DNA from 2 places in the uncultured Rossellomorea sp. genome. Region 2 is predicted to be linked to the other one. Evidence: riboswitches for the same ligand, from Rfam matches in the RefSeq annotation. Region 2 holds a riboswitch; the other holds the start of a gene.
What was found. Region 2 has a riboswitch for S-adenosylmethionine ahead of Q1B03_RS15930 (homoserine dehydrogenase). Riboswitches for the same ligand answer to the same signal wherever they lie in the genome.

Region 1 (4,801 bases), on a different contig from region 2:
TCGTATAGGAGACTGCACCTTCTGAAGCTTCCCACTCAAGGGTGACCGATTGGTTGGCGGGAGTTGCAGTCAGGTTGGTTGGTGTCGCAGGACCTGCCACTTGTTCAGGCAGCAGGAGGGCAGGAGTCGGTTGTTCGTCGTTTCTGAGCTTCTCCATTGCCGCTGAGCTGGTTGCCTGGTAAATAATACTCCGGTTTGTGATGCCATCAACTACCCCATCATTGATGAGGGCAGTATTGAGAATATTATCCTCCGCATCCGCAATCCCTACCTGGCGAAGGCTGCTGTCATGCAGTCCCTGACCGGAAGTCGTCAGTTTGATTTCGTATACGTCATCGGGAGTGAGATACATGTCGTAGTTGGAGTTAAAGTCCCACAGCGGTACATCAGGATAAGCGAATTTCTTTAACCAGAGGACCAGGGATTCTTTCGGCTGGATGGTTTTGTCGTCGATGGGCCATCGGTTGGCCGGGCTTGAGAAGTTACTTGTAAAGTATTGGAGTTGATAATCTTGTAGATTAATTGCTTCTGAGGTGGTGTTATAGATTTCGACGTACTCATAGGGCTGACCGGTGTCTGCGGATTTGGTGACGATTTCCGTGATGACAAGAGGCGGGTTGGTCTCTTTTGCATTTGCGCTGTGACCATGAAGCAATAAAAGTCCTGCTATTCCTAAAGCAAGAAGGACGGCTATACGGGTGATAGATCTGTTTTTCAACTTCATTTCCTCCTTTTAAAATGGTATTTATGTATAAATGAAAAGAACCCCATGGCAATGGAGTGCACGATCATCGTACACACGAATTGACACAGGGTTCTCCTCATCTCTACCCGCTATATAATCTCACTAACTCAATCATACAATGAGCGCATAAGGGTGGCAATGGCCATTCGGGAAAATTTAGAATTTTTAGATATATCATTGAAATGAAGGATAGATTGGTGTATGATAAAAGGAATAGTAAGAAGAATGAAGCTTGGTAGGAAGAGGAGAAGAGATCACCTATGAAGCGAACTGTATGGTTTTTTCACTATGGAGTGGAGAAATCAGGCATTCGCTTTGTGGCGCGATCTCTTTTTCATTTAAGGAGGATGGCGAGATGACGCAGTACATGAATGAAGCAACGGAATTTTTCTGGCAGCATGATATCTATTTTCGGATACTGGTGAGTGCTGTATTAGGGTTCATCATCGGCTGGGACAGGACATCGAAAAATAAACCGGCGGGGTTAAAAACGTATACGTATGTATCAGTGGCCTGTACATTGATCACGATCGTCTCCATCGAAGGGGCGGAGATGCTCAGTCAACCGGACAGCGGAAAAGTGATGGACCCGTTTCGTCTGGCGGCGCAGATCGTATCCGGGCTCGGATTCCTAGGTGCAGGCGTGATACTGAAAGATGGATTACGAGTGAAAGGACTGACTTCAGCGGCGATGATTTTTTACGTGGGGGGAATCGGGATTGGTATCGGAGCCGGGTTTTATTCCATTGTCATCTTCGCAACACTCGTAACCTTCATCATTACGAAGATAGGAAACTTCTTTGAAGAGCGGGAGATCACATCGGTTCCTCTACCATGGGCCCGGAAAAAAAGTAAGACAGAAGAGGAAGAAGAAAAAGTAGGAACATAAATAGAGTTGGAGCTCAACTTTCCAGTGGTTGAGCTCTTTTTTTGGTTAAACATCCAGATTCCAGAGCTTCGGATCCCCTGAAGAAATGGCGAGGGCACCCGCTCTTAGTCCGTTCAGAATATCTTCCTTATTACTGATCAGGCCACCAGCGATGATGGGCAGCGTAGTCATGGTCGTCAGTTTATCAATGATGGACGGCATGAGACCAGGAAGGACTTCAATCGCATCCGGCTTGCAGTTCTGTGCGATATCAATTCCTTTGGCAAGGGCATTACGGTCGATAAGAAAAAGGCGCTGGATCGTCATCAAACCTTCTTCCTTTGCATATTTGATCAGGTTGCTCCTTGTTGTGATGATTCCAGCGGGCTTCCAGATTTCTGCTATGTATTTAATGGCACTTTTCGTATTGGACAATCCATCGATGAAATCAATATGTATGAACGTGGTTTTACCTGCTTCCTTCAGCTTTTTCAAATACCCATCCATGGTAATCAGATTGCCGGTTAGGATGAACACGATGTTGGCGTTTGACTGCATAGCCTTTTCCAAGTCTTTTTCTTCCTTAATGGAAGCGATGACTTGGGATTGGACGATGTCGATAATGTTTGGTTTCATGTTTTTGGCCCCTTTTAATAGTCTGAATATTTTTTCTTTTAGTATAGCATAATTGTTTTGGGGGTTGAGAGGTGTAACCTTGGCTTTCTTGTAAACTACTATTGTGCACGATGAAGTAAAGTATTAGGGAAGAATCTAAGCGATTTACTTGAAAAGCGTAAAATACTCAACAACTAATTGAAGACTGGTTCAAGTGCCCAATTTCCGTAATGTAATTTACTTAAAAACAGGATTGACAAACCAATTCAAATCCTTTACCATTACCCTAATGCTTAAACGCATCATAACATTAATTTAATAAAGCGATATCTTCTTATCCAGAGAGGTGGAGGGACTGGCCCTGCGATACCTCGGCAACGGGTTCTTACGAATACCGTGCCAATTCCATCAAGTCAATTGACTTGAAAGATGAGAAGAGCGGGACATATACATACTTTTGTGCCTCTCTTCTTATGAAGGGGGGCACTTTTTTATTTGAGCCATGATCGTCAACAAGAAGTATACATAGCGAAAGGAGCAAGTCTTATATGATTAGAGTTCAGAATGTTACGAAAGTATTCGAGACGAAGGATGGCCCATTCACCGCTTTGAAGAATATTTCCTTCGAAGTGAAGAAGGGAGAGATTTATGGTGTGATCGGATTCAGCGGAGCGGGAAAAAGCACGCTTGTCCGCTGTCTCAATTTTTTAGAGAAACCATCATCGGGTGATATTTTCATAGAGGGGCGCAGCCTGAAAGATCAGTCGGCCATCGATCTGAGGCAGGAGCGGCACCGCATCGGGATGATCTTTCAGCACTTCAATCTGTTTCAATCCCGGACGGTGGCAGGGAATATCGCCTATCCTCTGAAACTTGCAAAATGGCCAAAAGAAAAAATCAGCGAGAGAGTAAAGGAATTGCTCGCGTTTGTCGGACTTGAAGATAAAGCGAAGCATTACCCGGATCAACTGTCAGGAGGGCAGAAGCAAAGGGTGGGGATAGCAAGAGCCCTGGCGACGTCGCCTTCGATTCTACTCTGCGATGAAGCCACATCCGCACTTGATCCTCAGACGACGGAATCGATTTTGAATTTATTAAAGAGAATCAACGCGGAGTATGGCATTACGATTGTGATGATCACTCACGAAATGGGGGTCATCCGGGAAATCTGTGATAAGGTCGCGGTCATGGAAAATGGAGAAATCGTTGAAGAGGGAAGCGTCTTCGATATCTTCTCCAACCCGCAGACCCCGACGACGAGAAATTTTGTGAAGAGTGTCATGAATGATCAGCTGCCGGCATCGGTTCTCGACAAATTGAATGACAGTAAAGAAGGGCGCATCTGCCGCCTCATTTTCAAGGGGGATTCGACGGGCACGCCGGTCCTTTCCGAAACGGCAAAGAAATTCGATGCCCACATTAATGTATTGTTCGGCCAGATCACGGAACTCCAGGGCAAGCCGTTCGGGAATCTCATCGTACAGATCATCGGCAGTAAGAACGAAACAGAAGAGATCCTGGATTATTGGAAGAACATATTATTCGTAAGCGAGGTGGAGAAACGTGCAAGTTAATTGGGAATTATTTTGGCCAAGAATTATAGAAGCGACATGGGATACCGTGGCGATGGTGTCATTCTCCCTTCTATTTGCAACGTTGATTGGGCTTCCCCTCGGCATCATCGTCGTTGTCACGCGGAAGGGGCACTTACTTGAAAATAAAGTCGTCTTTTCCGTATTGAGCAGCATCATCAACGTATTTCGTTCGATCCCGTTCATCATCTTGATGGTGGCCATCATCCCCTTTACAAGATTGGTAGTGGGCACATCGATCGGAACGGCGGCAGCCGTGGTACCGCTTGTCGTATTTGCAGCACCGTATATTGCAAGACTGGTAGAGAGCTCGCTCCTTGAAGTGGAACCGGGTGTCATTGAAGCGGCGGAGTCCATGGGGGCAGGGCCGTGGCAGATCATCTTCGGGATCCTCATTCCGGAAGCACTGAGTACACTGGTCCTGAATATTACGATCGCGACCATCGGACTCGTCGGAGCATCGGCCATGGCCGGGGCAGTCGGAGGCGGTGGACTCGGGGACCTCGCCATTGCTTACGGATATCAGCGATTTGAAACATCCGTCATGATCGTGACCGTCATCATTTTAATCGTGATGGTGCAGGGACTGCAGACAGCAGGGAATACATTATCAAAAATCATCAGGAGACGTTAGGAGAGAGGAATATGAAAAAATCAATCAGCCTGGCAAGTATCGCCATTCTATTAATCACCCTTATATTGAGCGGCTGCTCGGGAGACAGTGCATCCGGCTCAGGTGAAAAAGAAGTCGTTAAAGTCGGAGTGAATGGATCTGGGGTGCCGATTTGGGAGTATATGAAGGAGAAAGCAGCGAAGGAAGGGATTGAAATCGAGATTGTGGAGTTTGCCGATTACGTGAGACCGAACCAGGCGCTGGCCGATGGGGATATCGACCTGAACGCCTTCCAGACGATTTCGTATTTTGATTCATTCGTTGAAGAACATAATCTGGACCTTGTACCGATCGGCTCGACGATCATC
Region 2 (4,801 bases):
GCTGCTATTTACGCCTGCGCCTTCTTTGGATGCAGGCTTTTTTATGTCCCGGCTCGTCTGATGAACCGACTTTTTCACATGTACATAGACTAAGAAAGAAAGTGAAATTGGGAGGTGTTTGAGTTGGTACACACAGTAAAGACAGGAGAAACACTTAGTCAGATATCAAGGGACTACCGGACTCCCTTGGCCGTCATCCTTAATGCTAACCCAGGTATTGACCCAGATAATATTTATCCCGGACAAACGATCACCATACCGGGGATTCCTGACGCTACTGCGAATCCCTACCGTATTCAAGTCTCTGTTAACAACCGCTGGCTGCGTTTATTCAAAGACGGCATCCAAATCAAGCAGTACCCCATTGCAGTGGGTAGAGTACTCTTCGAAACCCCAATTGGGGAATTCATCATCATTAATAAAGCACCGAATCCCGGTGGCCCCTTTGGAACGATGTGGATGAGTTTATCAAAAGAGAGTTATGGGATCCATGGAACAAATGACCCCAGTTCCATTGGGAATGCCGTGTCCAGAGGGTGTATACGCATGTATAATAAAGACGTTGAGGAGTTGGCAGGCCTCATTCCGATCGGTACACCTGTGTTGATCAGTCCATAGAAGAAGTGTATAGGGATGCCTATACACTTCTCCATTTGGGAAGTGGTGACAGTCAGATGGCATCACCACTCTTTCCTTTATAAGACAGCTCTCTTTGTTTCTATATAATCCAGTCCAAAGTGCATATGAAGGACTCTGGCCGCCTTTTCCACATCCCTTTTTTCCACAAGAGCACTTAATCCTACTGAAGATTCCCATATAGACACCTTTGAAATATGGTAGTCATGAAAAACGTTGGTAACCTTCTCTTTCACCTCATGGGATGAGTTGATGCGTCCAATCACAGATACTTTAGATAGATCTTCTCTTTGTTCTATATGGGAGTAGGCCTGATTATATTGTTCGACGATTCTCTTTACTGCTTGAAAATCCTGTTCTTTAACGATGAGGACAAGGTTTTCCCCGTACTTTACTATTTCTGTCTCGATATGGTGTGAATCGAGATCATAAAGAATCAATGACTCTCCTCCCTGGCAATCAAATATTGTGAGAACAGAGATGTCTTCCTGATGGGCCACACCGACTATTGAAGCATTTCTATGAGTTTTCCCACTGATCAAGGTTCCACGCCCCTCATTCAAACTGGAACAAACAACAAGCGGCACGTGATGTTCCCTCGCATGTTTGATGGCTCTTGGATGCAGGACACCCGCTCCCATGGTGGCTAAGCGCAGCATCTCCTCATAGGAGAGGGTATCAATTTTCGATGCCCGGGGAACGACCCGGGGATCCGATGTATACACACCATCCACATCTGTATAGATATCACATCTGACGGCTTTTAACGCCGATGCAAGAGCAGCTGCCGTCGTATCCGAACCGCCCCTCCCTAATGTGGTCACCTCTCCTCCTTTCGTAATCCCTTGAAAGCCGGCTACTACGACGATTCGTCCGTCTGATAACTCCGATTTGATCCGATGCGTATCGATTGAGGTAATCTTCGCATTTCCGAATACTCCGTCGGTTCGGATCCCCGCCTGCCTGCCTGTCAGCGACACTGCTTCTACTCCTTGATGTTCGAGGGCAATCGTCAAAAGGGCAATCGTCACCTGCTCCCCAGTGCTTAAGAGCATATCCATTTCTCTCTTGCTTGGCTCTGTGGAAAGTTCCCCTGCCAATTTCACGAGGGTATCAGTCGTTTTATTCATAGCTGAAACCACTACGACAACGTCATGCCCCTTTTCTTTTTCTTTCAAGACATTGAAGACCATCCGTTTGATTCGATCTGTAGAACCAACAGAGGTTCCACCAAACTTTTGAACAATAATACTCAAGTGATCCCCCTACTTTCTATCAGACCTTTTTTTGAAGCTATTTTTCACTAATGGCTGCTTTCCGCTCCTGGTGCTCGCTTCCCTCGGGAGTCAAGCATCTGCCGCTCCAATCAACATCGTGATAAACATTTCCTTTAAACAAAGATCGATATGATACTTGGTTAATACTTTTTTTATGAAACGGCGACGCCAGTTTTCACCTCATTTTCCAACGGAATTTCTTTTAGAATAGAAACGGCTTGAATATCGTCATGTGTCCTTAGAAGAGTTTGAAGTGTGTCTTTGCTACCTTCAACAAAAACATACAAGTAATCGTCCAGCTGAATGCGATCCTTTAATGTAAACGATGGGATCCAGCTTTGATAATCTTCATTTTCACGGATCCTCAGAACCCATTGGTGGCTGCTCTCTTGATGAACTTCCCCGGTGCTCACTGTGCTTTGGGCAGAGTCCGTATACTTCCGTTCTATCAATGAAAGAAAATCCTCTACCATGGCGCTTCCGGTAGGTAATTTACCGGCCCCGGGACCCAGCAGGGTGATCCTGCCTACAAGGCTGCCCTTTAGCGAGATGGCATTTTCCACATCCTCCACACCGTAAAACGGATGGGTGTCATGGACAAGGATTGGTTCGACTTCACCCGTGATATGATTTGAAGAATCCCGTTCAAGGGAACCTACATGCTTAAATCGCAATCGAAATGATTCCGCTGCTTGAAGCCATTCTGCAGTCAGGTGTGATATTCCTTTTCGTCTGATATCCTTCCAGTCCGGCTGCTTGCCAAATGCCGTTTGACTTAAAATGAGAAGTTTATAGAAAGCATCATAGCCTTCAATATCACTGGTCGGATCAGCTTCAGCATACCCCTTCTCCTGGGATTGCTTTAACGCTGTCTCAAAGGAGATTCCACGTTTTCTCATTTGCGATAAGATGAAATTGGACGTCCCATTCAGAATTCCTTGAACCCGTTCAATCTCATTCACCTTAAGAAGCTGCCTGATACTGCCGATCACGGGAATCCCCCCCGCTGTCGTCGCTTCGAAACCTATGGTTACCCCATTATTTCTCGCCTTTTCCAATAGATCCGGACCATATTTAGCAAACATGGCTTTATTTGCTGTGACAATATGAATTCCCTTCTCGATGGCTTTGGTTAAATACGTATGACCCGGTTCTTCACCTACGATTGCTTCAAAGATCACATGAAGATCCGGGATATCCAGAATTTCTTGAAAATCCGTTGTGACCTTAATGGACGAATCAATGTTTCGTTGTTTAACAGGATCCTTAATAAGGATGGCCCTTACCTTTACCTCTTTACCGAGGACTTCCCTTATTCTTTCCTGATGGGTATCAATGGCTTCACAGACTCCTTGCCCGACTGTTCCAAACCCCAGAAGTGCCACATTTATCGTTGACATGCTTCAGCCTCCTAAGTATCTTTTTTTCAATTTTTCACTTGCTTGATTCATTCCTTTGAAGATCCACCCTGAGAGTCGAAGAGAGCAATGTGGGAAAGAAAGAGGGTATACAGAAAAGCCCTCTTCTTTTTAAGAAGAGGGCTAAATAATCATGCTCCTCCCCTTATCTTCCAGATCCGTATAGATCTGTAGGAATTGGCACCTTTACAGTCTGATCCTGTAGGTTGCCGGGCTTCATCGGGCCTATCCCTCCGCCGCTCTTGATAAGAGATATATCGTTTCGTTTTGGTATTACTTGCTATTTGAGTATGAATTGGATTATATAGGGGATTCATTCCTTCGTCAATACCATTTTTGGTATTTTTAAAAAATTCTTTCTAATGTCAATGGGTAGGGTAATTCCTATTGGTTTACTTGAGATTCGACTCCATCTACGAGCCTATAAATCTAATTTGCAGAGAGACGTTTTAACATGATCTGGCAGGGAAAACTAATCCATATCCCTTTATTTGAAAGGAACCGAATCTATTATGCTGAAAAAAGTGCTTCCCTTATCCATCAGAAAATATCTGCTCATGTCAAAACGGCAACGAATGCGTGAGATCCGACTGAACATTTGGTATATGCCATTCTTTTATATTTGTTTTTCCATACTCCTTGTAGCACTCACCCTCTACTTAGATCTGTATGCAGACATTTCTCAGTATACACTCGATTTTTTAAGTATGGATGCATCTGTTACACGCATGCTTGTCAGCACACTCATCGGGGCCATCCTGACGCTCAGTGCTTTCACCTTGAATTCACTGCTTGTTGTACTCACGATGTTCAGTGGTCAATTTTCGCCAAGGATGCTCCTTGATTTCATTTCGGACAAACAAACGCAACATGCCCTCGGAATTTTCAATGGCAGCTTTGTATATGTACTGCTTCTCTTTCTTTTTATCGGAGATTCAAAGAAAGAATTGTTTGTTGCTGCCCCGACCATGACGATCGGACTTGCATTCCTTACTGCTGTCACTTTTATCTTTTTCATTAATCATGCGTCTACTTGGATGCAGGTACACAATATCACGTACAATATGAAGCAGGTTTCTGAGGTGATGATCAATCAAACGCTGAAACATGACTTAGAAGCCCACAGAACTAGAAACACCGGCGATATAATGGAGCACCATAAGGAGAATATCATTCATGTGAAGTCAAGAGAGTCGGGATATATACAGTTGATTGATTTTCATGGAATGATTGAAGCGGCAAAAAATGATCAACTTGTCATACAGCTCCACTATAAAGTCGGGGATTATGTTTTGGCGGGGAATGAATTGGTGAGCATTTGGGGACCTGAAACCAAGGATATTTCTACTAATCACTATCTCGACTTTATCGAAATGGGCCATAAGGAGACGGAAATTCAAGACCTGCAAATGGGAATTCATAAGCTAGCAGAAGTAGCAATCAAATCCCTTGGAAATGATGATCCTAAAA

Region 1: it holds a riboswitch for S-adenosylmethionine, as region 2 does, so the genes downstream of both, Q1B03_RS05895 (methionine ABC transporter ATP-binding protein) here and Q1B03_RS15930 (homoserine dehydrogenase) in region 2, are expected to answer to the same signal.

Annotation. Positions count from the first base shown of each region.
Region 1 is NZ_CANKZT010000001.1:1,115,863-1,120,663, reverse strand. Features, by position in the region: gene Q1B03_RS05910 (lamin tail domain-containing protein) at 1-718, opposite strand, end outside; gene Q1B03_RS05905 (MgtC/SapB family protein) at 1,101-1,634, shown strand; gene Q1B03_RS05900 (glycerol-3-phosphate responsive antiterminator) at 1,680-2,249, opposite strand; SAM riboswitch class I at 2,560-2,664, shown strand; gene Q1B03_RS05895 (methionine ABC transporter ATP-binding protein) at 2,777-3,802, shown strand; gene Q1B03_RS05890 (methionine ABC transporter permease) at 3,792-4,454, shown strand; gene Q1B03_RS05885 (MetQ/NlpA family ABC transporter substrate-binding protein) at 4,466-4,801, shown strand, end outside.
Region 2 is NZ_CANKZT010000004.1:305,945-310,745, reverse strand. Features, by position in the region: gene Q1B03_RS15940 (L,D-transpeptidase family protein) at 124-618, shown strand; gene Q1B03_RS15935 (aspartate kinase) at 696-1,892, opposite strand; gene Q1B03_RS15930 (homoserine dehydrogenase) at 2,066-3,313, opposite strand; SAM riboswitch class I at 3,474-3,583, opposite strand; gene Q1B03_RS15925 (DUF2254 domain-containing protein) at 3,844-4,801, shown strand, end outside.